2 regions of the Streptomyces sp. NPDC003327 genome follow, and region 2 is predicted to be linked to the other one. Evidence: riboswitches for the same ligand, from Rfam matches in the RefSeq annotation. Region 2 holds a riboswitch; the other holds the start of a gene.
What was found. A riboswitch is a leader RNA that binds a small molecule or an ion and turns the genes downstream of it on or off. The one in region 2 is predicted to bind glycine.
Positions count from the first base shown of each region.

Region 1 (15,419 bases), on a different contig from region 2:
TGTCGAGCAGCGCGTGCGCGACCACCAGCGGCCCGACCCGCCCCCACCTCCGGTACAGCAGCGCGAAGAGCACGCCCATCACCACGTTGCCGACGAACCCGCCGACGCCCTGGTAGAGGTGGTACGAGCCGCGCAGCACCGAACTCGCCACCAGGGCCGCCATCGGCGACCACCCCAACTGCCCGAGCCTGCGCAGGAGATAGCCGACGACGATGACCTCCTCCAGGACGGAGTTCTGCACCGCCGAGAGGATGAGGACGGGGTATTTCCACCACACGTCCGGCAGCGACTCCGGCACCACCGTCAGGTTGAACCCGGACGCCCGCGCCGCGAGGTAGAAGGCGAGCCCCGCGCTGCCGATCCCCGCCGCCACGAGCGTCCCGCGGCCGAGGTCGGACCAGGGTCGCGTCCGGTCGAAGCCGATGGCCCGCAGCCCGGCGCCCTCCCGCAGGAGCAGGTGGGCCACGAGCACGACCGGGACCAGCGCGGTGGCGATGCCGAAGAGCTGCCAGGACAGGTCGAGCCACGGCCGCCCGGGCGCGTACGAGCCGTTGAGCGTCGCCGCCTGCTCCTTCAGCGCGCCGGGCTTCGTGAGCGACCCGATGAAGCTGATCAGCGACGACACGGCGCTCGCCCCGAGCGACAGGGCGAGCACGATGAGCGTCTCCGAGCGCAGCACGCGCCGCGGCAGCCCGTCGGGAGGCGGGGAAGCGCTCACCACTCGTTGCTCCGACACCACACCTGTCTCCCGTTCCCCGTCGCGCACCGTTCCGGTCGCGAGCCGTCCGTCAGGGGTCGGGGGCCGCTCCGGCGACCCCGACCACCCTGACATGATCGCTCACGCCCCGCGCGAAGGCCCGGGAGCACCGGTGCCCGCGGTCAGCCGGTCCCGACCGGCCAGGTGTGCACGGGCTCACCGGCCAGCATGAGGTCCCGGTAGCGGCGGGTCGTCGCCGCGAGCGCGGCCTCCCGGTCCAGCCCGGCCTCCAGCGCCGTGTGGAAGGTGTCGACCTGCCAGGACGCGCCGTTCACCCGGCGCAGACAGCGCTGTTCGATCACGCCGAGGTAGAAGTCCCGGTCGGCCGGCTCGATGTTCCAGGCGTCGAGCCCGGCGGCCGCGAGCGGCAGCAGCTCCTCCAGGACGAGGCGTACGGCGGGCAGGGTGGCGACCCCGCCCGCGCGCCCCGACCGGGGCCAGCGCAACTCCGCCTCGATGCCGTACCGGCACGCCGAGTCGAAGTTGGCCTCCGCGTCCTCGAACGCCATCCGCTTCCAGACCGGCCGGGGGTCGTCGGCCAGCGAGCGTACGAGCCCGTAGTAGAAGGCCGCGTTGGCGATGACGTCCGTGACGGTGGGCCCGGCCGGCAGCACCCGGTTCTCCACCCGCAGGTGCGGCACGCCGTCGACCCAGCCGTACACGGGCCGGTTCCAGCGGTAGATCGTGCCGTTGTGGAGGACGAGCTCCTGGAGGCGCGGCACCCCGCCCTCGTCGAGGACGCGGAGCGGGTCCTCGTCGTCGCAGAGGGGCAGGAGGGCGGGGAAGTACCGGAGGTTCTCCTCGAAGAGGTCGTACACCGAGTCCACCCACCGCTCCCCGAACCAGGTCCGCGGCCGCACCCCCTGGGACTGGAGTTCGGGCGGCCGGGTGTCGGTGGCCTGGAGGAAGAGCGGCGGCCGGGACTCGCGCCACAGCTCGTGGCCGAAGACGAAGGGCGCGTTGGCGCCCAGGGCTGTCTGGACGCCGGTGACGGCCTGGGCCGCGTTCCACACGGCGGCGAACCGGGCGGGGGTGACCTGGAGGTGGAGCTGGACGGAGGTGCAGGCCGCCTCGGGAACGATCGACTCCGAGGTGCACAGGAGCCGCTCGACGCCCTGGATGTCGAGCGTGAAGTCCTCGCCCCTCGCGGCCAGGATCTGGTTGTTGAGCAGGGTGTAGCGGTCGGCCGCCGACAGGTTCTCGAAGACCAGGTCCCGCTGCGCGAGCGTGGGCAGTATGCCGATCATCACCACGCCCGCGTCGAGTTCCGCGGCCTTGCGGTCCGCGTATCCGAGCCCCGTCCTCAGCTCCTCCGCGAGCCGGTCGAATACCCGGCCGCCGAGCCGGTGGGGGGCGATGTTCACTTCCAGGTTGAACATTCCCAGTTCCGTCTGGAAATCGGAGCTGGCGATCTCCTTCAGGACCTGTTCGTTGAGCATCCTGGGCAGCCCGTCGGGACCCGCCAGATTGAGCTCGATCTCCACGCCCATGAGATTGCGCGGGCGGTCGAACCTCTTCTCCGCCAGCAGTCTCGCGAGTCCCGCGAGGCACTGCTGGAGCTTTCTCCGGTACCGCTGTCGGTCGGACGGGCCGAACCCGTCCGCGACGACCTTCTCGCCCATCGAAGCGTCCCTCCCGAGTGGGCAGCCGCCTCGACGGCCGCGCGTCACGGACGATGATGCCCACCCCGTTGATCGACAACGCCTGCGAAACGGAGTCGTCGGCGGTTAGGCTGGACGGAGTTCTCCACCGACACGCTCGACGGGCAAGTGCAGTCGACATATACCAATGTCATATAGCCGGACGACCCGGGGACGCAATTCGGCCGACCGGCTTCCCGGGTAATACGCAGGCAGTTACGCTGTCGATGCGTGAATTCTGCTTCAACGCCCCGACGATACGGCCGGATGACGTCTTGTCAGGAATATCGACGACGTCTAGCGGAAACACTGTGTGAACACGTGTCGTATAAACTCCGCGGACGAGGCAGAGTGTTGGCGCCCAGCCATGGCCCCATGGCCCCCTCTCTGGCCCCGCCGCCGACAGCGCCGTCGTACCTGCCCATGCGTCACCGTGTCTCCTGAGCGAGAGGCGACCCACCATGCTCCGTTTCTCCCCGGCCCCTGCGCCGGCCCACCGCAGCGTCCTCGCGGCCCTCGGCTCGCCCACCGCCGTGCGCGAAGCCCGAACCCCCGCCCTGCGCGCGGCACAGGGGCCCCTGAGCCCCGAACTCCCCCTGCCCCTCCACATCCTCGGGGTCACGGGCACCCCCGGCGCACCGGGCGCGGCACCCCGCACCCGTCTCGTCGGCTGGCGGTTCCTCATCCGGAACGGGGAACGGGCGATCGCGGCCGCGGACACCATGCTCACCCCGGACGGCTGGACGTTCTCCCACTTCTTCGAGGGTCCGTACGTCACCTCGACCGAGCTGGCCCTGAGCCGGGCGGAGGCGCTGCCCACCGCGTACCAGCCCCGCCTGCTCTCCGTACCGCAGCTCTACATGCTCACCCTCTGGCTGCACGCCGAAACCGAGGACGACGACGGTGTCGCCCCGGCGGCGGCCGCCGCCGACCTGCTCGTGCCGCTGGCCCCCGCACCCCCCGGCATCGCGGCCAACCGTCCCTACCGGGTCGGCGACCTCCTGCCCGTCCTCACCACGCGCCTCGCGCCGCCGCCCCTCCTGGGCTCGGCGGCGCCCGCCTGATCCACCGCACGCGCCGCGCCCCGCGCCCCCACCGGGTCGCGGGGCGCACTGCTGCCCGAACGCGCCCCTCGAACTGCGCCCCCGTCCGCCCTCCCGGACGGACTAGCCCGCTGGGGCCATCCCGAACCACCCGAAGTGAGGGGGAGGTTGAGGCGAACCGCCCCTGCGGGTGATGCGTCTTCCCAGGAGAGGACGAGCTGCCGCGAAATCCCTGCGGAAGTCCGTCCGTGCGGCAAGACTGGGACCGGAACCGAACCGACCGACGGGGGCGGCCATGAGCGCGAAGAGCCGCAGGACATCCATCACGACGCAGCGAAAGAACCCACCCATGTGCCAGCACCAGCCTGCCTGTCCCACCGCCGACTCCGCCGACCGGGAGGCGGCGCGCCCGATGGCGCACCACCCCGAACAGGGCTGGAGCCTGCTGTGCAACGGTGTCCTGCTCTTCGAGGACACCGGTGAACTGCTGCCGGACGGGCAGATCATCGCCCCGCACCGGCCGCTGACGACGGGACGGGTCACCACCGCCGCCTGACCGCGATGCGGAAACGCCGAGGGCCGGCCCGGAGGCGGAAACCTCCGAACCGGCCCTCTTCCCGTGCGCGGGTCGGGTCCCGGGATCAGTGATCCGGAATCGGTGATCCGGGGTCAGTGATCCGGGAATCAGTTGTCGTACTCGTCCATGGGCGGGCAGGAGCAGACCAGGTTCCGGTCGCCGAAGGCACCGTCGATGCGGCGCACCGGCGGCCAGTACTTGTCGGCGGCCGAGACGCCGGCCGGGAAGACGGCCTCGTCGCGGGTGTACGCGTGGTCCCACGCGCCGCCCAGCGCGGCCGCGGTGTGGGGGGCGTTGCGCAGCGGGTTGTCGTCGGCCGGCCAGGTGCCCGACGCGACCTTCTCGATCTCGCCGCGGATCGCGATCATCGTGTCGCAGAAACGGTCCAGCTCGGCCAGGTCCTCGGACTCGGTCGGCTCGATCATCAGCGTGCCGGCGACCGGGAAGGACATCGTCGGCGCGTGGAAGCCGTAGTCGATGAGGCGCTTCGCGATGTCGTCGACCGTGACGCCCGTCGCCTTCGACAGCGGACGCAGGTCCACGATGCACTCGTGGGCGACCAGTCCGGCCGGACCGGTGTAGAGCACCGGGAAGTGCGGCTCCAGGCGCTTGGCGATGTAGTTCGCCGCCAGGACGGCCACCTGCGTGGCGCGCTTGAGGCCCTCGCCGCCCATCAGGCGGACGTACGACCAGGAGATCGGCAGGATGCCTGCGGAGCCCCACGGGGCGGCCGAGATCGGTCCGACGCCCGTCTCCGGGCCCGCGGTGGGCTGGAGCGGGTGGTTCGGCAGGTACGGGGCGAGGTGGGCGCGGACGCCGACCGGGCCGACGCCCGGGCCGCCACCGCCGTGCGGGATGCAGAAGGTCTTGTGCAGGTTCAGGTGCGACACGTCGCCGCCGAACTTGCCCGGCTTGGCGAGACCGACGAGCGCGTTGAGGTTGGCGCCGTCGACGTACACCTGGCCGCCGGCGTCGTGGACCTCGGCGCAGATGTCGGCGACGTGCTCCTCGAACACACCGTGCGTGGACGGGTAGGTGATCATCAGCACGGACAGCTCGTCGCGGTACTGGGCGATCTTCGCGCGCAGGTCCTCGACGTCGACCTCGCCGTCGTCGGCGGTCTTGACGACGACGACCTTCATGCCGGCCATCACCGCGGAGGCGGCGTTGGTGCCGTGGGCGGAGGACGGGATGAGACAGACGGTGCGCTGCTCGTCGCCGTTGGCCCGGTGGTAGGCGCGGACGGCCAGCAGACCGGCCAGCTCGCCCTGCGAACCGGCGTTCGGCTGGATCGACACCTTGTCGTAGCCGGTGACCTCGGCGAGGCGCTCCTCCAGCTCGGTGATGAGCGCGACGTAGCCCTGCGCCTGCTCGACCGGGGCGAAGGGGTGCATCTGCCCGAACTCGGGCCAGGTCACCGGCTCCATCTCGGTCGTCGCGTTCAGCTTCATCGTGCAGGAGCCGAGCGGGATCATGCCGCGGTCGAGCGCGTAGTCGCGGTCGGCCAGCTTGCGCAGGTAGCGCAGCATCGACGTCTCGGAGCGGTGCGCGTGGAAGACCGGGTGGGTCAGGTACGCGTCGGAGCGCAGCGCGTCGACGGGCAGCGCGTCCTCGGTCGCGGCGTCCAGGGCCTCGACGTCGGCGGTGACGCCGAAGGCGGCCCACACGGCGGCGAGCTGCTCGCGGGTGGTGGTCTCGTCGCAGGACATCGACACGAGGTCGACGTCGACGCGGTGGAGGTTGACCCCGGCCTCGCGGGCGGCGGCCACGACCGCGTCGGCCTTGCCGGGGACGCGGGCGGTGAGGGTGTCGAAGAAGGCGCCCTGGGTGAGTTCCACGCCCCCGGCCCGCAGACCGGCGGCGAGGATCACGGCGTACCGGTGGGTGCGGCGGGCGATGCCCTTGAGGCCCTCGGGGCCGTGGTAGACGGCGTACATGCCGGCCATGACGGCGAGGAGCACCTGGGCGGTGCAGATGTTGCTGGTGGCCTTCTCGCGGCGGATGTGCTGCTCGCGGGTCTGCAGGGCCAGGCGGTAGGCGCGGTTGCCGTCGGCGTCGACGGAGACGCCCACGAGGCGGCCCGGCAGGGAGCGGGCGTGCTTGTCCTGGACGGCCATGTATCCGGCGTGCGGGCCGCCGAAGCCCATCGGGACGCCGAAGCGCTGGGTCGTGCCGACCGCGATGTCCGCGCCGAGGGAGCCGGGCGAGGCGAGCAGCGTCAGCGCGAGGAGGTCGGCGGCGACGGTGACGATCGCCCCGAGCTCGTGGGCCTGGTCGATGACAGGCTTGATGTCACGGACGGCGCCGGAGGCGCCCGGGTACTGGAGCAGCACGCCGAAGACGCCGCGCTCGGCGACCTCGGCCGGGATGCCGGCCGACAGGTCGGCGACGACGACCTCGACGCCGGTCGGCTCGGCGCGGGTCTCGATCACGGCGATGGTCTGCGGCAGGGCGTCGGCGTCGATGAGGAAGACGCCGTTCTTGACCTTGCCGACGCGCCGCGAGAGGGCCATGGCCTCGGCGGCCGCGGTGCCCTCGTCGAGGAGCGAGGCGCCCGAGGTGGGCAGGCCGGTCAGGTCGGCGACCATCGTCTGGAAGTTCAGCAGGGCCTCCAGGCGGCCCTGGGAGATCTCCGGCTGGTACGGCGTGTACGCCGTGTACCAGGCCGGGTTCTCCATGACGTTCCGGAGGATGACGGGCGGGGTGAAGGTCCCGTAGTAGCCGAGGCCGATCATCGGGGCGAGGACCTGGTTGCGGTCCGCGAGGGCGCGGAGCTCGGCGAGGACCTCGGCCTCGGTGCGCGCGGCGGGCAGGCCGAGCGCCTCGGCGTTCTTGATGACGTCCGGCACCGCGGCGGCCGTGAGCTCGTCCAGCGAGCCGTAGCCGACCTGGGCGAGCATCTTGGCGCGGGCCTCGGCGTCGGGCCCGATGTGCCGCTGCTCGAAGGGAATGCCCTGCTCGAGCTCGGAGAGCGGGATGCGGTTGGCGGTCATGTGCGGGGGCCTCCTGGTCGTCACGACCTGCGAGGGGCACCTCGGCGCGGGTGCCCGGACGGCCTCCCCCTCTGTCATCTCAACCTGAGAGCTTCACCGGCACGCCTCGCGGCCCGCCGGCTTTCACCGTCGGTGAGGGCGGGTGCCGTCGGACGCCCGCCCTGCTTTCCAGAGTGACCTCGTCCGCGCGGTACAGGGGCCTGAGAGATTCCGGGGAGGATTTGCTCCTTCGGCGCCACCGGAAGGTTTCTCCGGGGGACTCTCCCGCACGGGGTCGACAGCCACAGCCAGCCTACCAGCGCCGTTGTGCCCCTCCGTCGCTCAAGTGGCCGACATCCCAGAAGTGCACTTTCGTAGGGTGTAGAGCAGTTGCGACCAATTGGAGGGACCGTGCAGACCGATATCGATCCGCGCAGCCTGATCGGCCGCAAGGCGTACGACCGGAACGGCCACAAGATCGGAACCGTGGACGAGGTGTACCTGGACGACGCGACCGGCGTCCCCGAGTGGGCGGCGGTCCGGACGGGCCTCTTCAGCAGGGACGCGTTCGTCCCGCTGGAGCCGAGCGAACTCGACGGGGACGGCCTCCACATCCCGTACGAGCGGGCCCTCATCAGGGACGCCCCGGACTTCGGCGTCGGCCGCCACCTCTCCCCCGAACAGGAGCTCCAGCTCTACCGCCACTACAGCCTGGCCCTCCCGCCCCCGCCCTCGGACGCGCCGGACACGGACTTCGGCCGCCTGGCGGGCCGGGACGGCACCTGACCCCACCCGCCCCGGCCCGCCGCCCGCCCCCAGGCCCCCGCGGGGTCGGCGGGCGGCGGCCGCTCAGGCCGCCTCGCCCGTGCACGGCGCTCCGCCCACCAGCGGCAACGGCTCCGAGGCCGAGAGCTCCGGGTCGTCCACGGCGAACGTCCGCACACGCCCCGGCGCGGACCACGGCTCCTCGAACCGGACGGTGACCCGCCCCACCCCGCTCCCCTGCACCCAGCCCGCGCCGTGCACCGCGTGCCGTACGTCCTGTCCGGGCGACCAGTGCGGCTCGGCGGCCGGTTCCTCCGCCGCGGGCGCCGGGGCTCCACCGGCCTCGGCCGCCGCCCCGGAGTCGGTGGCCCCCTCACCCCCGGCACCGCCCGCCTCAGCCGCCCCTGACCCCTGCCCGGCACCTGCCGCCCCCGCGGCCTGCGCGAACAGATCCTCCTGCGTGTAGTCCGCGAGCCCGCTCACCCCGACCCCCAGCAGCCGCACGCCCCCCGTGGTGTCCACGGCGTCGAGCAGCCGCCCCGCCGCCTCCCGCACCACCACGGGATCGTCCGTGGGCCCCCGCAGCGTCTCGGAGCGGGTCAGCGTCGAGAAGTCGTACCGCCGCACCTTCAGGACGATCGTCCGCCCCGAGTGCCCGGAGGCCCGCAACCGCGCCACGCACCGCTCGGCGAGCCGCTCCACCTCGATCCTGATCCGGACCCGGTCGTGCAGGTCCACGTCGAAGGTGTCCTCGACCGAGACCGACTTGGCGTCCCGCTCGGCCACCACGGGCCGGTCGTCGTGCCCCAGGGCCATCCGGTACAGCGAGGCCCCGTGCGCCCGCCCCAGAAGCCGTACGAGCTCGTCCTCCCCCGCCTCCGCGAGGTCGAAGACCGTGGTCATCCCGGCCCGCCGCAGGTGCTCGCCCGTCGCGGGCCCGACCCCTGGCAGGATCCGCACCGAGCGCGGCCCGATCAGCTCCCGCTCCGTCCCGGGCTCGATGAGGACGAGCCCGTCGGGCTTCGCCTCCTCCGAGGCGATCTTCGCGAGCATCTTCGACCCGGCGAGCCCCACCGACCCGGTGAGGCCGGTCGTCGCGAGGATGTCGGCCCGCAGCCGCTCCCCCGCGAGCCGCGCGCCCGCACTGTCCTCGGCCACCCCGCCGGCCTCCAGATCGACGAAGGCCTCGTCGAGGCTGAGCGGTTCCACCAGCGGGGAGAGCCGCCCGAGGAGTCCCATGACCTGCTCGCTGATCGAGCGGTAGAAGGCGAAGCGGGGAACGAGGTACGCGGCGTTGGGCGCGAGCCGCCGCGCCTGCCCCATGGGCATGGCCGAGTGGACGCCGAACCTCCGCGCCTCGTACGACGCGGTGGCGACGACGCCCCGCGGCCCGAGCCCGCCCACGACGACGGGCTTTCCGCGCAGGCTCGGCTTCGCCGCCTGCTCGGCGGCGGCGAAGAAGGCATCCATGTCGAGATGCAGGATCGTCGGCGCGGCTCTCACGGTTCCGATGCTGCCTCACACCACTGACAATCGACCCGCGCAGGCGCGCACAGCCGCCGCTCGGCCGGCCGGGACCGCCGCTGCCCCTCGGGCGCCCTCAGGCACCCCCGGTGCGCTGGGACGCGCCCTCAGACGGCCCTGTCCCGCCGCCGCCGCGCCAGCTCGTCACCCGGGTTGTGCCCGACCAGCGTCTCACCGGTGTCGACGCGCTCCCCGTGGAGCTGCGACAGCGCCGCCTCCACGTCCCGCCAGACGACCCCCACGGCGATCCCGAAGACGCCCTGCCCGCCCTGGAGCAGGTCGACGACCTCGTCGGGCGAGGAGCACTCGTAGACGGTGGCGCCGTCGCTCATGAGCGTCATGCGCTCCAGGTCACGGAAGCCACGGGCGCGCAGGTGCTGCACGGCCGCGCGGATGTTCTGCAGCGCCACCCCGGTGTCCAGGAAGCGCTTGACGATCTTCAGGACGACGACGTCCCGGAAGCTGTACAGCCGCTGCGTCCCGGAGCCGTACGCGGGCCGCACGCTCGGCTCGACGAGCCCGGTGCGCGCCCAGTAGTCCAGCTGGCGGTAGGTGATGCCGGCCGCCGCACATGCCGTGGGGCCGCGGTATCCGATCGCCTCGTCCGCGAGGCCCCCACCCACCGCGTTCGTACCGAAGTCGCCCACACTGCCGTGAAGCGGATACGGCCCGGTCTCCCCGGACACGCGTCCGAGCGAGCTCCCTGCCGTACCGTCCGCGCTGCTCATCACGCCGACCCTCCGTCCTTGACCTGCCCACACGAAGGTAGGCAGTCACTCGGGGTGCGTCAACGATCGCCACACTCGGCACGCCGAGTGATAATCACCCTGAGAGTGGTTTCCCGTGTCTCTCTTCGGGGAAAGGCTACTCGAATGCCCTGACGCCGCCCCTCGAACGGCGGGTCACTGACCCCACCGGGTCACCGGCCCCCGCGTCACTGGCCGCCGAAGTCCTCGGGCGAGATCTGGTCGAGGAACTCACGGAACTTCTCCACCTCGTCCTCCTGCTCGTCCGGAATCGCGATACCGGCGTCGTCCAGCACACCGTCGCTGCCGAAGATCGGCGTACCGGTCCGCAGTGCCAGTGCTATCGCGTCCGACGGCCGCGCGCTCACCTCGACGCCGCTGGCGAAGACCAGCTCGGCGTAGAAGACCCCGTCACGCAGATCCGTGATGCGGACTTCGGTGAGCTCCTGCCCCACGGCGTCCAGCACGTCCTTGAACAGGTCGTGCGTCAGCGGCCTCGGCGGCGCCATGCCCTGCTGGGCGAAGGCGATCGCGGTCGCCTCCCCCGGTCCGATCCAGATGGGGAGGTACCGATCGCCTCCCACTTCGCGCAGGAGCACGATCGGCTGGTTGGAGGGCATTTCCACCCGGACACCCACAACGTCGAGCTCGTTCACACAGCAACCCTAGGACGTGCCCGACCGGTTTGGATAGTCGGGCCCGTTCGAGGTCACTGGAAGCGGATGCCCAGAGCCGACTGCACGAGGGCCGCGTGGAGCCGTACGGAGAGCGCGGCCAGCTCCTGCGCGGTGGCCTCCGCATGGGCCCTGGTCTGCGGATTGCGGTGTCGGCGCAGCGGTGCGACGACCTGCTCGACGAGCCCCGCCTCCCGGTCGGCGGCGGCCTTCACGGCCCGCAGGTGACGCGGTTCGAGACCGAATCTCCGCAGATCCGCGACGAGCCGCGCGACGGTGACCGCCTCGGCGTCGTAGCCCCCGCCCGCCGACTCGGCGATCAGGCCGTACGCCTCCCATTCGGCGAGCTCGGCCTCGGCCACCCCGGCGGCGGCGAGCAGCTCGTCCCGCCCCAGCCGCTCCACGGTGGGATGCCGGCCGTCATGCTCCCAGGCCCCGTCGAGCAGGTCACGTCCGCGACCGGGCGCCGGCAGCGTGACCTGCTCGCCCCGCGCGAGGGCGTCGAGGTGCTCTCGGATGACCTTCAGCGGGAGGTAGTGGTCCCGCTGCATCCGCAGGATCTGGGCGAGTCGCTCCACGTCCTGCGGGCTGAACTTCCGGTACCCGGAGGCCGTCCGCCGGGGTTCGACGAGGCCTTCGGCCTCCAGGAACCGGATCTTGGAGATCGTCACTTCGGGAAACTCGTCGCGCAGCTGGTTCAGCACCGTCCCGATGCTGACCAGCCGGTCGCCCGCGGTGGCGGCGCCGGAACCGGCACCGCCCGTCGGTGTTCGCAGCATGGACCTTCCCTGAAGGCTTCTCCGAGGCGCGTCACACGCCCCGCTGGCTCGAGTGGAAGACCAGCCGGTACTTGCCGATCTGCACCTCGTCACCGTTGGAAAGAACCACCGAGTCGATCGGCTCGCGGTTCACATAGGTGCCGTTGAGGCTGCCGACGTCCGACACCGTGAAGGTGCCGTCCGGCTGGCGGCGGAACTCGACGTGGCGACGGGACACCGTCACGTCGTCGAGGAAGATGTCGCTCTGCGGGTGACGGCCGGCCGTCGTCAGCTCGCCGTCCAGGAGGAAGCGGCTGCCCGAGTTCGGACCCCGGCGGACCACGAGGAGCGCGGAGCCCGGCGGCAGGGCCTCGACGGCCGCCAGCGCCTCGGGCGACAGCGACGGCATCGCGATCTGGCCGGTGGTCTCCGAGTCGTACGCCTCGAGCCCCGAGATGGAGATCGTCGACGTCGTCTCGGAGGCCCGCTCGGGAGCGATCCCGCCCCGCAGCGGCGCGCCACAGTGGGAGCAGAAACGACTGTCGGCCGCGTTGCGGTGACCGCACCTCGTACACACCGGCATGGACGCATCCTCCTGCCGCGGCTGCCCCGCGGAGGTCTGTGTCGCATACGGATCGGGGGTAAACCCTCCACCCGCACTTGAGGTTGATGGTTCTCCGAAACCTATGCGCGCGGCCCCGGCAGGGTCAACAGACGACGCGCCCTGTGTGCCCGGAATGTCACCGCCCCGGCCGCCGACCTCGTCGCGGAAGAGGGGGCGCTCGCCGCCCTGTTCCTCGCTCTGGGCGTGGCGCGGCGCGCGGTGCCTGGCGTTGCCGCCGTCCTCGCGTGCGCTCTTGCCGAACAACTTCGCAAACAACTTCACGGGCGATTCCCCTTGACCGAAACAGACCCGCCCGTGGGGCAGGACGAACCGAAATCCTTCACACCTGCCGACCCGGACACCTTCACAACGTCCGTATCCTCCGGACAGTTTCCACCACGCACCACCGTTGTGGTGCGCCGACCCCCCGCAACGTCATGCCCTTGTCGCGGGACCCCCTCGTCCCCCTCTCACTGCGAGGACGACTGAGCGTAGTCAGGCCGCTTCGCGGGCCGCAAGGCGTCGACGACGATCTTCGTCGACCGCTCCACGGTGGCCGTGGCCTGCTCCTTCTCCAGGGTCTGCACGACACCACCGGGGATGTTGAGCGCGGGCTCGAGATCCTCCGGCTTGCCGATGACCTTGAAGACGTACGGAGCGGTCACCTTCGTTCCATCGATCCGCATGTCATCACCACTACCGGTGAAATAACTGTCCGCGACGACCCGCACACCGTTGACCTGGATCGCCTCCGCGCCCGCGGCGCGCAGCTCCTGGATGGCGTCGAGGAGCATGTCCGACTCGACCGCCCCGACCGGGTCGGTCACCGTCAGCGTGATGCCCGGCCCCTCGGCGGCGACCGTTCCGGCCAGGATGCCGAGCTGCCGCTCCTTCTCCCGGGTCTGCTTGCGGGCCTCCTCGGCCTGGTCCGAGCTGGACTCCAGCTCGGACCGCTGCTTCTCCAGACGGGCCTTCTCGTCCTCGAGGCGCTGCGTCCGGTCGTCCAGTTCGTCGAGGATCCGGACGAGGTCCTCCTGCCGTGCCCCGCGCAGCGCGCTGTTGTCGCTGGTCGAGGAGACCTGGATGGCCAGGCCGAGGCCCAGGACGAAGAGCAGCAGGGCGACGACGAGCTGCGCCCGGGTCACCCGCGGCGGCCAGAGCGCGTCGGCGAGCCGCCGCCGCCCGCTGGGCTCCGCCTCGCCGGGACCGGCCGCCGGAGCAGCCGGAACGTCAGGCGTACGCGGCGGCTGTCCCCCGTAGGAGAAAGCCCCGGCCCCGGTCTGCGGGCTCGGCCCCGTCGGCGCCACCGCGGGCCGCCCACCCGCTTCCACGGGCCGCTCGGGCGCCCCGCCCTGCTCACCCGGCTCACCCGTCACGGGAGGAGTCATCGGCTGAGGAGTCTGCGGGTTCTGCTGGTTCTGCGGAGTCTCCGGCTTCCGGGGAGTCCCCGAGTTCTGCGGCGTCCCCGGGTTCTCGGGGCCGTCCGGGTTCTGGTTCTGTCCGCTCATCGGCCTCACGCCCGGAACACGTGGCGCCGGATGGCGGCCGCGTTGGAGAAGATCCGGATGCCGAGCACGACGACCACACCGGTCGACAGCTGCGCGCCGACGCCCAGCTTGTCGCCGAGGAAGACGATCAGCGCGGCCACCACCACGTTCGAGAGGAACGACACCACGAAGACCTTGTCGACGAAGATCCCGTCGAGCATGGCCCGCAGACCACCGAAGACCGCGTCGAGGGCGGCGACCACGGCGATCGGAAGATAGGGCTCGACCACCGCCGGAACCTCGGGTCGGACCAACAGCCCGACCACGACTCCGACGATCAGGCCCAGTACGGCGATCACGATGTGCCCTTCCCTGTGTCGGCCGTGGCCCGGCCGGAGGGCGTCGCCGCCCCGACCCCCCTCGGCACTGCGGTACGTACGATGAGGCTCGGCGCGGCCGGCAGGCTCACGTCGCTCTCGGTCGAGATGCTGCTCCGGATTCCGAAGTTCTCCACGAGCACGTGCAGGTACTGTCCGTCGGCGCTGTCCTGGAACGTGGTGCTCAGCCGCTGCCCGTCCCCCACGGCCAGCACGGTGTACGGCGGCACCAGCGGCTTGTTGTCGACCAGTATGGCGTCGCCGGCGGCCCTGATCGCGGACAGCGCCGTCAGCCGCTGGCCGTTGATGGCCACCGCCTCGGCACCCGACTCCCAGAGCCCGTTGATCACCCGCTGCATGTCCCGGTCGCGGACCCGGCCGGTGTCGGAGAACCCGCTGCTCTCGCGGGGCCCGCCACCGCCGCTGTCGGTGCCCTTGGCGTCGTCGATCACGAGCTTCACGCCGGGGCCGTGCACGGGGGTCGCCCCCGACAGCAGCCCGACCAGCTCGGCCTGGTCGCCGCCGTACTCCTCCAGCGCCTTCCGCTGCCGGTCGGCGACCTCGGCCCGGATCCGCTCGACGTCCTGCGCCAGGTCGTCGGCCGTGGAGCTCTCCGCCTCGATGCGGTCGATCAGCTCCTGCCGCTCCTTGGCGACGACCGGCGCCGAGATCCGCGCCTCGGCCGCGCCCACCGTCACCACGGCGGCCGCGAGGACGAGCCCCGCGGCGAGCCCGAGCTTGGCGCGCAGGGGCCGCGGCATCGCCCCACCCTCCGCCGCCCGCCGTGCGGTCGCCTCCGCGTAGCCGTCGTCGAGGGCGTGGTCGATCACGTTGTTCAGCAGCGACATGGACGCGTCCGGACGCGGGGGCGGTGAACCGGTGCTCCGAACGGGGGGCTGCTGCGACATGCCGCACATCGTCGCACGTCGTACGGCCTACCGCCGAATGGCCCCTCCGTACGGGCGGGAGGCACCGCTCGGGTGCCTCCCGCCCCTGCCGCCCGGACCGTCAGCGACCCGCGCTGTCCACCACTTCGGCCCATTCGTCGAGCAGGGCCTGCGCCGAGGCGTCGTCCGGACCCTCCGCCCACAGATGGGTGACGGCCTCGGCCGGGTCGGGCAGCACCATCACCCAGCGCCCGTCGGCCTCGACGACGCGCACGCCGTCGGTGGTGTCCACCGACCTGCTTCCCGCCGCCTCGACCACCCGTCGCATCACGAGCCCCTTCACGGCCCACGGCGTGGCAATGTCCCGCTTCAGCACGTGCGCCCGCGGAATCCGCGCGTCGATCTGGCTCAGGGTGAGCTGCGTCCGCGCCACGAGCCCGATCAGCCGCACGAAGGCGGCGGCCCCGTCGAAGACGCTGCTGAACTCGGGCACGATGAACCCGCCGCGCCCGTCGCCACCGAAGATCGTCGACTCCTCCCGGCCGACCCGCGTGAGGTCGTCGGGCGAGGTGGTCGTCCACTCCACCTGGGTGCCGTGGTACGCGGCG
Region 1 covers NZ_JBSFSA010000058.1:2,906-18,324, reverse strand. The annotation lists gene ACWDVG_RS28980 (CPBP family intramembrane glutamic endopeptidase) at 1-721, opposite strand, end outside; gene ACWDVG_RS28975 (glutamate--cysteine ligase) at 880-2,379, opposite strand; gene ACWDVG_RS28970 (hypothetical protein) at 2,859-3,461, shown strand; gene ACWDVG_RS28965 (DUF5999 family protein) at 3,790-3,996, shown strand; gene gcvP (aminomethyl-transferring glycine dehydrogenase) at 4,125-7,010, opposite strand; glycine riboswitch at 7,189-7,287, opposite strand; gene ACWDVG_RS28955 (PRC-barrel domain-containing protein) at 7,389-7,775, shown strand; gene ACWDVG_RS28950 (DNA polymerase IV) at 7,839-9,257, opposite strand; gene ACWDVG_RS28945 (MerR family transcriptional regulator) at 9,386-10,006, opposite strand; gene ACWDVG_RS28940 (bifunctional nuclease family protein) at 10,213-10,680, opposite strand; gene ftsR (transcriptional regulator FtsR) at 10,734-11,477, opposite strand; gene ACWDVG_RS28930 (FHA domain-containing protein) at 11,509-12,450, opposite strand; gene ACWDVG_RS28925 (DUF881 domain-containing protein) at 12,531-13,568, opposite strand; gene ACWDVG_RS28920 (small basic family protein) at 13,574-13,906, opposite strand; gene ACWDVG_RS28915 (DUF881 domain-containing protein) at 13,903-14,832, opposite strand; gene ACWDVG_RS28910 (sugar phosphate nucleotidyltransferase) at 14,933-15,419, opposite strand, start outside.
Region 1: another riboswitch for glycine. It lies ahead of gcvP (aminomethyl-transferring glycine dehydrogenase); the one in region 2 lies ahead of gcvT (glycine cleavage system aminomethyltransferase GcvT).

Region 2 (15,419 bases):
CCGCGGCCCCCGTCCCGCTTTAGCACGTCAACTGGGACTGAACGGTGACATGCACGAGGATCTTTCGTGTCCTGCGGTGTGATTATCTAGCGCCGTGTGCGCGAGTGGATGTGCACGGGGGTGGGGCCGTGGCGATGCCGGGCCGTGCGAGGGGAGACGACCACAGTGAACGGGCGACCGATATCGGGGGCATCGGCGGCGGCCACGGGCGGCCTGCGCCGTCGGCGCGGAGGCGCCGGGCTCAGGGCCGTGGCGACGGGGGCACTGCTCCTCGTCCTGGCCGCGTGCGGCGGGGGAGACCCGGCCGGCGGTGGCTCGGCGGGACAGAACCCGGGCGCCCAGGGCAGCGGCGCGCCGGACAACGCCGCCTCCCGGGCGGTCGTGACGATCCTTCCGAAGGACGGCGCCGACGCGGTCCCCACCAGCGGGGCCCTCAAGGTCACCGCCGCGCAGGGCAAGCTGACCACGGTCACGGTCGCCGACAACAAGGGCACCGCGGTCGAGGGCAGGATCTCGGCGGACGGCGCGAGCTGGGAGCCGGTCGCGCACCTGGCCGCCGCCACCCAGTACAAGGTCCACGCGATCGCGAAGGACGCCGACGGCCGTGAGTCGGCGAAGGACACCACCTTCACCACCCTGGTCCCGAAGAACACCTTCATCGGCCACTACACGCCGGAGGACGGTTCGACCGTCGGCGTCGGCATGCCGGTCTCCATCAACTTCACCCGGGGCATCACCGACCCCGAGGCCGTCGAGAAGGCCATCAAGGTCACGGCCGTCCCGGCCGTGAAGATCGAGGGCCACTGGTTCGGCAACGACCGGCTCGACTTCCGCCCCGAGGAGTACTGGGCGGCGGGCACCAAGGTCACCGTCGAGCTGAACCTGGACGGCGTCGAGGGCCGCCCCGGCGTCTACGGCAAGCAGAAGAAGAAGATCTCCTTCACCATCGGCCGCCGCCAGGTCTCCACCGTCGACGCGAGCGCCAAGACGATGCAGGTCGAGCGCGACGGCAAGATCATCAAGACGCTGCCGATCACCGCGGGCGCCCCGTCCACGACCACGTACAACGGCCAGATGGTCATCAGCGAGAAGTACGAGGTGACCCGCATGAACGGGGCCACGGTCGGCTTCGGCGGCGAGTACGACATCAAGGACGTGCCGCACGCGATGCGCCTGTCCACCTCCGGCACCTTCGTGCACGGCAACTACTGGGCCTCGGCGTCCACCTTCGGCTCCGCCAACGTCAGCCACGGCTGCGTCGGCCTCCAGGACTCCCGGGGCGGCGGCGACGGCTCGATGCCGGCGGCCTGGTTCTTCGACAACTCGATCATCGGCGACGTCGTCGTCGTGAAGAACTCCAAGGACAAGCAGATCAAGCCGGACAACGGCCTGAACGGCTGGAACATGGACTGGTCGGAGTGGACCGCGTAGTCCGCCCCTGAACCGTCGCGCGCGGGCCCGGTGCTGTGAGCAACAGCACCGGGCCCGCCGTCGTTAACGGCCACTAACCTTTCGGTATGACTGTGAACCTCGAAGTCGCCGAAGGCGTCGGCACGATCCGCCTCGACCGCCCCCCGATGAACGCCCTGGACATCGCGACCCAGGACCGGCTGCACGAGCTGGCCCGGGAGGCGACCGACCGCGACGACGTGCGCGCGGTGGTCCTCTACGGCGGGGAGAAGGTGTTCGCGGCCGGCGCGGACATCAAGGAGATGCAGGTCATGGACCACGTGGCCATGGTCAAGCGCTCGCGCGCGCTCCAGGACGCGTTCACCGCCGTGGCCCGCATCCCCAAGCCGGTCGTCGCCGCGATCACCGGGTACGCCCTGGGCGGCGGCTGCGAGCTCGCGCTCTGCGCCGACTACCGGATCGCCGCCGACAACGCCAAGCTGGGCCAGCCGGAGATCCTCCTCGGCCTGATCCCGGGCGCCGGCGGCACCCAGCGCCTCTCCCGTCTCGTCGGCCCCTCGCGGGCCAAGGACCTCATCTTCACCGGCCGGATGGTCAAGGCGGACGAGGCCCTGTCCCTCGGACTGGTGGACCGGGTCGTCCCGGCCGCCGAGGTCTACGAGCAGGCGCACGCCTGGGCCGCCAAGCTGGCGCAGGGTCCGGCGGTCGCGCTGCGGGCCGCCAAGGAGTCGGTCGACCAGGGCCTGGAGACCGACATCGACACCGGCCTCGCCATCGAACGGACCTGGTTCTCCGCGCTGTTCGCGACGGAGGACCGCGAGCGCGGCATGCGCAGCTTCGTCGAGGAGGGCCCGGGCAAGGCGAAGTTCGCCTAAGACGTACCGGAACGGACTACCCCCGGCATATGCCGGGGGTACGGCCGGGAATTGTCGCCTCCGGGGGGCCCATTCCGCCGGAACGGCCCCCGCGGACTCCTCCGTACGGCCATGATGGGGGGCATGGCGGGCCTGGACGGTAGGGAACAACCACGGCAGGGCGGCAGTGTCGTCGCCGCACGGTGGGCACCGGCCGTGGAGGACGAACAGGCCCTCGAGGCACTGGAGTTGTTCGGGAATCCGGCCGACGACGACGTCCGTCTGCCGTCCCTCCCCGAGTCCGCGCGCGTGGCCCGCCGGCTGACCCAGTACGTGATCGTGCGGCAGTGGGCGCTCGGCCCGCAGATCGCCGAGCACGCCGTCCTCCTCGTCTCCGAGCTCGTCGGCAACGCCGTCCGTCACACCGGCGCCCGCGTCTTCGCGCTGCGGATGCAGCGCCGCCCGGGCCGGATCCGGATCGAGGTGCGCGACCCCTCGCGCGGCCTGCCCTGTCTGATGCCCGTCCACGAGCTCGACGTCAGCGGCCGGGGCCTCTTCCTGGTCGACAAGCTCTCCGACCGCTGGGGCGTGGACCTGGCGCCGCGCGGCAAGACGACCTGGTTCGAGATGCGGGTCACCGACCGCTAGGCCGTTTCCGGCGGCCGGCTCCGCACGCACGGAAGCCCCCGTGCGCCGTGGTGGGGCGCCCTGGGGGCTTCCGTGTGATGCGCCGTGGACGGGGGGGTGTATCCACGGCCGCTGTGTCGACCTGGCCCGGGTCAATGGGGGTCGGTGACACCGACTATGGCAGACAGGGGGCCTTACGGCCAAAAGTCCATACATCTTCAAACTCGGGCATACAGGGACACATCCTCGATGAATCATTGGTGACATGCAGCACCCGCCTTGCAAACTGTGAATGGCTATGCGGTTCATCGATTGTTTCCCGGGATCGTCCGCATCGTGGACGCCCTGTCGAAGTCGATAAACGTCCTGAATCGGCCTAATTGTCACCAATCCGTTGTGACCCTCCTTAAATGGACGCGTGACGTCGACCGACCGCCGCGGTGCGCTCCGGGCCGCCGCGGCCGCGGCCCTCGCGGCCCCCCTCGCCACCGCCTGTGGCGCGGCCCCGCCCCGCCCGGCGGCCCCCGCCCCGACCCCCGCACCCGCCCGTGCCCGCGCCCGCGCCGCCGCCCCCGCGCCCCGCCGCTACCCCGGCCGCCCCGCCGAGATCGCGCACGGCCCCCGCGACCGGCCCCAGGTCGCCCTCACCTTCCACGGCCAGGGCGACCCCGCCCTCGCCCGCGTCCTCCTGGGCCAGGCCGAGGAGGCCGGGGCCCGCGTCACCGTCCTCGCCGTCGGCAGCTGGCTGGACGACCACCCCGACCTCGCCCGCCGCGTCCTCGACGGCGGCCACGACCTCGGCAACCACACCCAGCACCACCTCGACATCAACGCCCTGACCGAGGACCGCGCCCACGCCGAGATCGCCGCCTGCGCCGCCCGGCTCCGCCGCCTCACCGGCTCCATCGGCACCTGGTTCCGCCCCTCCCGCACCCGTCACGCCACCCCCGCCGTCCTGCGCGCCGCCCACCGCGCCGGATACCCGCACGCCCTCTCGTACGACGTCGACTCGCTCGACTTCACCTCGCCCGGCGCCGCCGCGATCGTCCGCAACACCACCGGCCCGATCCGCGGCGGATCCGTCGTCAGCCTCCACTTCGGCTACCCGGACACCGCCGCCGCCCTCCCCCTCCTCCTCGCCGACCTCGACCGCCGCGGCCTGCGCGCGGTCACCACCACGGAGCTGCTGACCTGATGGCACACCCCACGAAGAGAACCGGGACCCTCCTCGCCGCCGCCCTGCTCGTCACCCTCGCGGGCTGCGGCGGCGGCGACCGCGACGGGACCGGCGCCTCGGCCAGGAAGGCCGCCGCCCCCGCCGTACCCCGGGAGGCGGCGCCGCCCGGGCTGCCCGGCATGCCGCCGCTCCTCGACCCGAACGACGTCTACGCCGCCGACCGGCCCGGCCGGCTCTCCCCGGTCGTCAAGGACTTCCCCTCCCGGGTGTACGTCCCCAACACCAACTCCAACACCGTCTCCGTCATCGACCCCGCCACCTACCGGGTCATCGAGACCATCCCCGTCGGCGTCCAGCCCCAGCACGTCGTCCCCTCCTGGGACATGAAGACCCTCTGGGTCAACAACAACCGGGGCCACACGCTCACCCCCATCGACCCCGCCACCGGCGTCGCGGGCAAGCCCGTCGAGGTCCACGACCCGTACAACCTCTACTTCACGCCCAACGGCCGGTACGCGATCGTCATGGCCTCCCTCGACCGCGAACTCGTCTTCCGCGACCCCCACACCATGGAGCGGAAGAAGACCGTCCCCGTCAGCTGCTACGGCGTCAACCACGCCGACTTCTCCGCCGACGGCCGGTACTTCGTCGTCTCCTGCGAGTTCTCCGGCGAACTCCTCAAGGTCGACACCGAGAAGATGGAGGTCGTCGGCCAGCAGAAACTGCCCTTCGAGGGCGCCATGCCGCAGGACGTGAAGATCTCCCCGGACGGCAGGACCTTCTACGTCGCCGACATGATGGCCCACGGCATGTGGGTCCTCGACGGCGAGAAGTTCACGACCCCGCGGCTCCTGCCCACCGGCAAGGGCTGCCACGGCCTCTACATCAGCCGCGACTCCCGCGAGATGTACGTCCCCAACCGCGGGGAGGGCTCCGTCTCCGTCTTCGACTTCGCCAAGAACAAGTTGACGAAGAAGTGGTGGCTCCCCGACGGCGGCTCCCCCGACATGGGAGGCGTCTCCGCCGACGGCAAGGTCCTGTGGCTCTCCGGGCGGTACGACTCCGAGGTGTACGCGATCGACACCACGACCGGGAAGCAGCTGGCCCGCATCCCCGTCGGCAGCGGCCCCCACGGCCTCGCCGTCTACCCCCAGCCCGGCCGGTACTCCCTCGGCCACACCGGGATCTTCCGCTGAGGCGCGGCCCGATCGGGCGGGGACCGGATCGGGCGGGGGCCGGATCAGGCGGCGATCAGGAGGGCCTCGGAGGCCACCGGGCGGTAGCCCGCCGCCTGGAAGGCGCGCACGCTGCGGGCGTTGCCGGGGGACTGCTGGGCCCAGACCACCCCGTCCGGCGTCAGATGCCGGGCGGCGGTCGCCAGGGCCTTGCCCAGGCCCCGGTGGCGCACGTCCTCGTCGACCTCCACCGCCGCCTCCCAGCGGCCCGCCACGCCCCGGCCCAGGATCACCACACCGCCGTCGGCCGCCCACACCCGCACGTCGTCGCGGAACTTCATCGCCCGCGCCACCCGCGGGTGCGCCGGGTCGTCGATCTCGCGCAGCTCCACCGGCGGCGGGCCGGGCAGCGCCCCGGCCACCGTCAGCAGGTCGACCGTGTTCATCCGGCGGCCCGTCCGGGCCATCAGCGCCATCAGGAAGCCCGGGTTCATGCTCGCCGCGAGCGGGTCGGCGGCCGTGGCCGCCAGCTCCGCCCGCACCCACTCCGGGTCGGCGTCCGTGAAGACCACCGAGTGGGCCGTGAAGGCCAGGACCCCGGCGTCCCGCGGCCCCGGCTGCGGCACCACCGTCGTCGTACCGTCCGGCGGCGGGAACGACCCCCGCGCCGCGTCCGCGAGTATCCGCGCCACATCGCTGCTCATACCCCCATCATCCGGCACCGGCGGGCCCGCTAATCTGACCACCGTCAGAGAAGCACCGAGAAGGGGCGGAAGCAGTGGCGGAAGCAGTGAAGGACATCGAGTCGGCGCGCACGGCGTTCAACCGGTACGACGTGGACGGGGACGGCTTCATCACCGCCGCCGAGTACAAGAGCGTGATGGCCCAGCTGGGTGACTTCAACGTGACCGAGACGGTCGCCGAGGCGCTCATCAAGCAGCGCGACGACAACGGCGACGGCCGGCTGTCCTGGGACGAGTTCTGGGCGCACCTCAGCAAGGCCTGACCCGCCCGCCCGGACGGGCCCGGCGACTCCCACTCCGAGTTGCCGCCCGTCCGGGGCTCGGTGACGATCGTCCGGTGACGCTTCCCGGACCCTTCGGCACCCCGAGCCGTCTGACCGCCGCGGTCCTCGGCGCCGCCGCCGTCCTCGCCGTCGCCCTCCTCGGTGCGGGCCTCGCCCAGACGGGCACCGGCGAACTGCGCATACCGGCGGCCGGCACGACCACGCTGCTGCGCGTTCTCGTCCTCGCCGGTCTCGCCGTGCACGCCGGCGAACTCGCGGGCGCCCGGCTCGCCGGAGCCGGCCCCCTGCCGCGCGGCCGCTCCGTGCAGGCCGCCCTCCTCGCCGCCGCCGCCTCGGCCGGCCTCCTGCTGCTCCTCGCCGCCGTCAGCGGACTGAGCCTCCCCGTCGCGTACGGGCTGCGCGAGGGCCGCCTGCTGCTCGTCACCGCCAACGCCTTCGCCCTGGCGGCCCTGTGCGCCGCCACCCGGCGCCCCCTCCTCGCCGTCGCCCCGCTGGCCGTGGCGATCGTCGCCGAGGCGCTGCGGGCCCACCCCGAGACGGCGGGCTTCGGGATCGGGACGGGACTCACCGTCGTCCACCTCACGGCCGCCTCGCTGTGGTGCGGGACGCTCCTGTACGTGCTGCGGACCATGCGGCTGCGCGGCGGCGGCCGGGACGTCCTCGTCCGCTACGCCCGCATGGCCGCCTGGGTCTACGCGGCCCTCGCCGTCACCGGCACGGTCTCCACCCTGCGCCGGCTGCCGCTGGACGCCGCCCTCGGCACCGCCTACGGCCGGGTGCTCCTGGTCAAGCTGCTGCTCTTCGGCGGCGCGAGCCTCCTCGCCCTGGCCGCCCGCTCCCGCATGCTGGCGGGCGGCGACGCCCGTACCCCCGCCCGCGCGGAGGTCTCGGTCCTCGCCGCCGTCGTGCTGGTCTCCGCCCTGCTCACGGTCGTCCCGGACCCGCACTGGTCCGCGCCCTGAGGACGGACCCGGGCGGGGTCACCTCAGCACTCGATGATGTTCACCGCGAGGCCGCCGCGCGCGGTCTCCTTGTACTTGACGCTCATGTCGGCGCCCGTCTCCTTCATGGTCTTGATGACCTTGTCGAGGGAGACCAGGTGGCTGCCGTCGCCGCGCATCGACATCTTCGCGGCCGTGACGGCCTTGACCGCCGCCATGCCGTTCCGCTCGATGCACGGGATCTGGACGAGGCCGCCGACGGGGTCGCAGGTCAGGCCCAGGTTGTGCTCCATGCCGATCTCGGCCGCGTTCTCGACCTGCTCGGGGGAGCCGCCGAGGACCTCGGCGAGGGCGCCCGCCGCCATCGAGCAGGCCGAGCCGACCTCGCCCTGGCAGCCGACCTCGGCGCCGGAGATCGAGGCGTTCTCCTTGAAGAGCATGCCGACCGCGCCGGCCGCGAGGAGGAAGCGGACCACGCCGTCCTCGTCGGCGCCCGGGACGAAGTTCATGTAGTAGTGCAGGACGGCGGGGATGATGCCGGCCGCGCCGTTGGTCGGGGCGGTGACCACGCGGCCGCCCGCCGCGTTCTCCTCGTTCACGGCCATCGCGTAGAGGGTGATCCACTCCATCGCGTGGGCCGCCGGGTCGCCCTCGGAGCGCAGCTTGCGGGCGGAGTTCGCGGCCCGCCGGCGCACCTTCAGGCCGCCGGGCAGGATGCCCTCGCGGGACATGCCGCGCGAGACGCAGGCCTGCATGACCCGCCAGATCTCCAGGAGACCCTCGCGGATCTCCTCCTCGGTGCGCCAGGCCTTCTCGTTCTCCAGCATCATCGCCGAGATCGACAGGCCGGTCTCCTTGGCGAGCCGGAGCAGCTCGTCACCGGTGCGGAACGGGTACTTCAGGACGGTGTCGTCCGGGACGATCGGGTTCTGGCCGTCCACCGCGTCCTCGTCGACGACGAAGCCGCCGCCGACCGAGTAGTACGTCTTCTCCAGGACCAGGCCGCCCTCGGCGTCGTACGCGAAGACCGTCATGCCGTTGGCGTGGTACGGGAGCGCCTTGCGGCGGTGCAGGATCAGGTCGTCGTCGAACGAGAACGGGATCTCGTGCGCGCCGAGCAGGTTGATCCGGCCGCTCTCCTTGATCCGCTCGAACTCGTCGTCGGCGGTCTCCACGTTCACCGTGCGCGGCGAGTGGCCCTCCAGGCCCAGCAGGACGGCCTTCGGGGTGCCGTGGCCGTGGCCGGTCGCGCCGAGCGAGCCGTACAGCTCTGCCCGTATCGCGGCCGTGTGGGCGAGCAGGCCCTCGTTCTTCAGGCGGCGGGCGAACATGCGGGCGGCCCGCATCGGGCCCACCGTGTGGGAGCTCGACGGGCCGATGCCGATCGAGAACAGGTCGAAGACCGAGATGGCCACGGGGGACTCCTTGTGGGGGGCTAGACGCCGTTGTCTGCCGGGGTCGTGCAGAAAAGCGTGGGGTGCGGGCGGAACGCGGCGACATGGGGTGGGGCACCGCGCTCACTGTCCAGTGTGCGCGGTGCCCCGTAGTTCCATGCCAACAAAAGGGTACGAAACTACCTCAGGCCGGGGTACAGCGGGTGCTTGTCCGCCAGCGCGGTGACCCGGGCCTTCAGGGCCTCGGCGTCGAAGCCGGGCTTGAGGGTCTCGGCGATGACGTCGGCCACCTCGCGGAAGTCCTCGGCGAGGAAGCCGCGGGTCGCGAGCGCCGGCGTGCCGATGCGCAGGCCCGAGGTGACCATCGGCGGGCGCGGGTCGTTCGGGACGGCGTTCCGGTTGACGGTGATGCCGACCTCGTGGAGACGGTCCTCGGCCTGCTGGCCGTCCAGCTCGCTGTCGCGCAGGTCGACGAGGAGCAGGTGGACGTCGGTGCCGCCGGAGAGGACCGAGACGCCGTGCTGGGTGACGTCGTCCTGGACCAGGCGCTCGGCGATGATCCGCGCGCCCTCCAGCGTGCGCTGCTGGCGCTCCTTGAAGTCCTCCGAGGCCGCGACCTTGAAGGAGACGGCCTTGGCCGCGATCACGTGCTCCAGCGGGCCGCCCTGGAAACCGGGGAAGACCGAGGAGTTCAGCTTCTTCGCGAACTCCTTCTTCGCCAGGATGATGCCGCCGCGCGGACCGCCGAGCGTCTTGTGCGTGGTGGAGGTCACCACGTCGGCGTACTCGACCGGGTTCGGGTGCAGACCCGCCGCGACCAGGCCCGCGAAGTGGGCCATGTCGACCCACAGGTACGCCTCGACCTCGTCGGCGATCCGGCGGAACTCCGCGAAGTCCAGCTGGCGCGGATAGGCGGACCAGCCCGCGATGATCACCTTCGGGCGGTGCTCCTTGGCGAGGCGCTCGACCTCGGCCATGTCGACCAGACCGGCCTCGTCCACGTGGTACGCGACCACGTTGAACTGCTTGCCGGAGAAGTTCAGGCGCATGCCGTGGGTGAGGTGGCCGCCGTGCGCGAGGTCGAGACCCAGGATCGTGTCGCCGGGCTGGGCGATCGCGAACAGCGCGGCCTGGTTGGCGGAGGCGCCGGAGTGCGGCTGCACGTTGGCGTACTCGGCGCCGAACAGGTCCTTGACGCGGTCGATGGCGATCTGCTCGGCCACGTCGACGTGCTCGCAGCCGCCGTAGTAGCGGCGGCCGGGGTAGCCCTCGGCGTACTTGTTGGTGAGGACGGAGCCCTGGGCCTCCATGACCGCGACCGGAGCGAAGTTCTCCGAGGCGATCATCTCGAGGGTGGACTGCTGGCGGCGGAGCTCGGCGTCGACGGCGGCGGCGACGTCCGGGTCCAGCTCGTGGAGGGGCGTGTTCAGAAGCGACATGAATCGATCCCTTGGGGGTCTCGGGCCCGGTCTCAGTTCCCGGCGGAGAACGCGGCGTACTCGTCGGCGGAGAGCAGATCGTCCGGCGTCTCCGCGACGCGCACCTTGAAGAGCCAGCCACCCTCGAACGGAGCCGTGTTCACCAGGGACGGGTCGTCCACCACGTCCTGGTTGGCGTCGACGACCTCGCCCGTCACCGGGGAGTACAGGTCGCTGACGGACTTCGTCGACTCCAGCTCGCCACAGGTCTCGCCCGCGGTGACGGTGTCGCCCACCGAGGGGAGGTCGGCGTAGACGACGTCACCGAGCGCGTTGGCCGCGAACTCGGTGATGCCGACGGTCGCGACGCCGTCCACGACGTCCGACAGCCACTCGTGCTCCTTGGTGTAACGCAGCTGCTGGGGGTTGCTCATGACCTGATTCTCCTGTATCGGGTGAGTGCTGATGAACGCGGGTCTCGCGGGCTGAGACCCGGGATGGGACGACTGCGTCACTTACGGCGCTTGTAGAACGGCAGTGCCACGACCTCGTACGGCTCGTGGGTGCCGCGGATGTCCACACCTACACCCTCGGTGCCGGGCTCGGCGTGCGCCGCGTCCACGTACGCCATCGCGATCGGCTTTCCGAGCGTCGGGGACGGGGCGCCCGAGGTCACCTCGCCGATCACCTCGCCGCCCGAGACCACGGCCATGCCGGCGCGCGGGACGCGGCGGCCCTCGGCGACCAGGCCGACCAGCTTGCGCGGCGGGGCGGTCTCGGCGCGCTCGGCGGCGGCCTCGAGCGCCTTGCGGCCGACGAAGTCGCCCGGCTTCTCGAACTTCACGACGCGGCCGAGACCGGCGTCGAAGGGGGTGAGGGAGGTGGTCAGCTCGTGGCCGTACAGCGGCATGCCCGCCTCCAGGCGGAGCGTGTCGCGGCAGGACAGGCCGCAGGGGATGAGGCCGACGCCCGCGCCCGCCTCGGTCAGCGCCCGCCACACGCCCTCGGCGTGCTCCGGCTTCAGGAACAGCTCGAAGCCGTCCTCGCCGGTGTAGCCGGTGCGGGCGATCAGGGCGGGCACGCCCGCGACCGTGCCCGGCAGGCCGGCGTAGTACTTGAGGCCGTCCAGGTCGGCGTCGGTGAGGGACTTCAGGATGCCGGGGGACTCCGGGCCCTGCACGGCGATCAGGGCGTACGCGTCGCGGTCGTCGCGGACCTCGGCGTCGAAGCCCTCGGCGCGGGCCACCAGCGCGTCCAGGACGACCTGGGCGTTGGAGGCGTTGGCGACGACCATGTACTCGGTCTCGCCGAGGCGGTAGACGATCAGGTCGTCGAGGATGCCGCCGTCCTCCTGGCAGATCATCGTGTAGCGGGCGCGGCCGTTGCCCACGGTGGAGATGTTGCCGACGAGGGCGAAGTCCAGCAGGTCGACGGCCTGCGGGCCGGTGACGGTGATCTCGCCCATGTGGGAGAGGTCGAAGAGGCCCGCCCGCGTGCGCACGGCGTTGTGCTCGTCGCGCTCGCTGCCGTAGCGCAGCGGCATGTCCCAGCCGGCGAAGTCGGTCATGGTCGCGCCCAGCGAACGATGCAGGGCATCGAGGGCGGTCAGACGGGGGGCAGTGCTCATCGGGTGGCTCCCGGGTCCCAGGGCTGGCGTGCAGGGCACGACATACATGACGGGTGAGGACGTCCTCCCCATCTGTCATGGAACCTGAGAGGTTCACCGGGGGCATCCCCGGCTTGCACCTTGGGTGGGGACACGCCAGGTGTCCCGCTTTTCAGATCTGCCTCATCCGCGCGGTACGGGGCCTGAGAGATTCAAGGGAGGGTCTTGCTCCTTCGGCGCCCGGCCGGATTGCTCCGGCCCGGGACTCTCCCGCGCGGATTCGAGCGGCCGGTATGCGATTGTGTGGCGCTGAGCGCGCCTGGCGGGCACATCATTGCATGCGGTGTCGGCGGGGCAAATCGCTTGTGCCTCATTACCGTTTCTTTACACTTCGTGGGGAAGGGTCTCCTCAGGTCTCCTGAGACCCGGCAGGGGGAGCACGATGAGGATCCAGCACACCGGCGCCTACGCGGCCGGCACCGGCATACCGGCTCAGCGCGCCCGCGCACGGACCCGCGGCCGGCTCCTGCGCGACCTGCGCGAGCGCGGCGGCCGCGGCCCCCGCGCGCTCCTCTTCGCCCCCGGCGACCTCGTCGTCGTCTCCGGCCTGCCCGGGAGCGGCAAGTCCACCCTCATGAAGCGCACCGCCGACGGCCGCGGCATCGACTCCCAGGACGCCCGCGAGCGCTGGGAGGCCCGGATGCCCCGCCGGCTGCCGTACGCCCTCTACCGCCCCCTGGTCCGGCTCGCGCACTACGCCGGGCTCCGCCGCGCCCTGCGCTCCGGCGCCGGCGTGATCGTCCACGACTGCGGCACCCAGTCCTGGGTCCGCGGCTGGCTCGCCCGCGAGGCCCGGCGCCGCGGCCGCGCCCTCCACCTCGTCCTGCTCGACGTCGACCCGGACACGGCCCGCTCCGGCCAGCGCGACCGGGGCCGCGGGGTCTCCGCCTACGCCTTCGCCCGCCACCGGCGCGCCGTCGGCAGGCTCCTGCGCGCCGCCGAGTCCGGCGGCCTGCCCCGCGGCTGCTCCTCGGTCACCCTCCTCGACCGCGACGCCGCGGACACCCTGCGGAAGATCGGGTTCCGGGAGGCGGTCTGAGCCCCCGCCCCCGGCGCTCGTACCCTTCTCTTCTGGCCACGGGGGTGGCCGTGCGGCATTAGGGTGCTGCGGGACGGAGGGCGGCGCGGGACGGCCGGGCCGGCCGCCCGGGGCGGCGCCGCACCGGAACCGGGCGAGAAGGGGACACAGGACCGTGGACGTGACGTGGCCGGGCAACGAGCTCGAAGAGGTCCTTGCCGCCTCACTCGGCAACCCCGCCGCCGGAGGCCGACTCGTCGAGGTGCTCGGCCGCAGCTCCGTCTGGGTGCCCCTGCCCAACGGCGGCGGCCCCGACAGCCCCGACCTGGACCTCCCCACCATGGAGATCGACGGCGCGGCCTACGTCCCCGTCTTCAGCTCCGAGGCCCAGTTCCTCGCCTGCGTCGGCACCCACATGTCGTACGCCGTCGCCCCCGCCCGCGACTTCGCCCGCGGCCTGCCCCCGCAGCTCGGCATCGCCGTGAACCCCGGCGGCACGGTCGGCGTCCCGCTGCCCCCGCCGGCCGTCGCCGAGCTGTGCCGCGTCGGGCGCACCCCGCTCGACGGGCCCGCCAGCGGCGGCCGCGTCCGCCTCTTCGAGCCGGACTGGCAGGACGACCCGGTCGACTTCCTCGCCGCCGCCTCCGCCGAGTTCGAGGCCACCGGCGTCGTCGTCACCGCCCGGCGCGCCCTCGCCAGCGTCGAGGGCACCGAACCGGCCCTCTTCGTCGGCGTCCAGCTCGCCGTGTGGGACGGCGTCGACCGCAACGCGCCGCTCGACGCCCTCGGCCGGGCCCTCGGCCGCGTCGAGGTCGCCTGGCCGGTCAACCTCATCCTCCTCGACGTCGCCGAGGACCCGGTGGCCGACTGGATGCTCCAGCGCGTGCGCCCCTTCTACCAGCGCGCCGCCGGGTGACCGGCCCCGCTGTCTAAGCTGGACCGACTCGACGAATTGACGCGTGACGCGGTGGAAGAGGGGCGGGACCCAGGGTGAGAGTGCCAGATGCCGCTGCGGCCGGACAGGTCGAGCAGCTGCTGCGCGAAGTGACACCCGGACGCTACGACGCGTACGAGCGGCTGCTGCACGCCCTGGCCGACGGCGAGGTGTGGATGCTGCTCTGGCAGGGCACCGCCGGATCGCCCGACGCCCAGTACGGGAACATGGAGGTCGACGGCCACGGCTACGCCCCCTGCGTCACCTCGGGGCAGGAGCTCGCCGCCTCCGGCTGGAGCCGGGCCCACGAGCCCGTACCGGGCCGCGAGATCGCCCGCGCCCTCTACCCCGACCGCTGGGGCATCTGGCTGAATCCGCACGCTCCGGGCGGCGGCGTCGGCATCCCCTGGACGGATCTGCGCCGCGTCGCCACCGGTCTCGACCGGATGCCCGCGGGACCGCTGCGGGTCGCCGAGCCCGCCCTGGAGATCCCGCAGTTCTACGCGCTGCTCACGCAGAACGCCCACCGCACCCCGGCCGTGCGGTCGCTGCGCCGGGGCTGGGTGCAGCCCGCGCTCGGTTCGCCGTACCTCGCCATCGGCCTCGACCTGTACGACACCTCGCCGGCCGCCGTCGACGCGGTCCGGGCGATGATGCGCCAGTCGATCGCCGCCGTGCCCGAGGGGCTGCCCGTCTCGACGGTCGCGCTCTCCGACGCGTACGACCCGGTGGCGCTCTGGCTGCTGGCGAACGCGCGCCCCTTCTACGACCGCGAGGCCCACGGAGGGCGTGGTTCCGCGGCTCCGTCGGGGTATGGATATCCGCCACCCGCGCCGTCCGGATACTGAGACGTACCGCTGCGCCCGTTCTGTCCCATCAGCCTCCGGAGTCCGCTCCGGAGGCTTTTGTTCGCCCCAATTCCGGAGCTCACGGCACCAGTTGAGCGACATGTCCGATTGCGGCGAAGACGGGACGAGTTGGTCCGCTCAGTCGATCCCGACGTCCGTATAACGGAAGTCGCAGCACCGCATCACGTTTGAGCAAACATTCACCGTCAGGGCTGGCGGGTGATCGCAGACGCGTTGAAGACTCCCCGGAACACCTGGCGTTCGGCTCCCGTTCGAGCCGGTGCCCAGCAGTTGTTCCACCGAGCCGCTACCCGCGGCGGGCAAGGGCCGGCTACCGGCGGCCGAGAGGGGTCCTCACCACGATGACGGCACCACTGCACGAGGCGAGTGCGGGCGAGTCGACCGCCACCGTCCACGGCGCGCCCGACGCACCCGGCACTCCGGACGCTTCCGGCGCCCCCGCCAAGGCGATCCAGGGCCGCTCGCCCTGGCAGATCGCGTGGACCAGGCTCAAGCGCGACAAACTGGCCCTCGCGGGCGGCTGCGTCGTCCTCTTCCTCACCCTGGTCGCGATCTTCGCGCCGGTCATCGTCGGACTCCTCGGCCACCCGCCGGACGAGTTCCACGAGGACCAGATCGACCCGCTCTTCGGCACCCCGATCGGCTCCTGGGGCGGCATCAGCTCCGACTTCCTCTTCGGCGTCGAGCCCGTCAACGGCCGCGACGTCTTCAGCCGCATCGTCTACGGCGCGCGCATCTCGCTCCTCGTGGCCTTCCTCGCCGCGGTCTTCGCCGTCGTCCTCGGCACCGTCCTCGGCGTCATCGCCGGCTACTTCGGCGGCTGGATCGACGCGGCCCTCAGCCGGGTCATGGACGTCATGCTCGCCTTCCCGCAGCTGCTCTTCACGATCGCCCTGGTCTCGGTCCTGC
Region 2 covers NZ_JBSFSA010000067.1:5,766-21,184, forward strand. The annotation lists gene ACWDVG_RS30020 (L,D-transpeptidase) at 166-1,431, shown strand; gene ACWDVG_RS30025 (enoyl-CoA hydratase/isomerase family protein) at 1,518-2,285, shown strand; gene ACWDVG_RS30030 (ATP-binding protein) at 2,409-2,912, shown strand; gene ACWDVG_RS30035 (polysaccharide deacetylase family protein) at 3,310-4,086, shown strand; gene ACWDVG_RS30040 (YncE family protein) at 4,086-5,264, shown strand; gene ACWDVG_RS30045 (GNAT family N-acetyltransferase) at 5,309-5,947, opposite strand; gene ACWDVG_RS30050 (EF-hand domain-containing protein) at 6,034-6,249, shown strand; gene ACWDVG_RS30055 (CopD family protein) at 6,324-7,232, shown strand; gene ACWDVG_RS30060 (L-serine ammonia-lyase) at 7,256-8,626, opposite strand; gene glyA (serine hydroxymethyltransferase) at 8,785-10,044, opposite strand; gene gcvH (glycine cleavage system protein GcvH) at 10,077-10,457, opposite strand; gene gcvT (glycine cleavage system aminomethyltransferase GcvT) at 10,535-11,650, opposite strand; glycine riboswitch at 11,713-11,811, opposite strand; glycine riboswitch at 11,812-11,912, opposite strand; gene ACWDVG_RS30080 (AAA family ATPase) at 12,072-12,728, shown strand; gene ACWDVG_RS30085 (enhanced serine sensitivity protein SseB) at 12,883-13,623, shown strand; gene ACWDVG_RS30090 (enhanced serine sensitivity protein SseB C-terminal domain-containing protein) at 13,704-14,489, shown strand; gene ACWDVG_RS30095 (ABC transporter permease) at 14,852-15,419, shown strand, end outside.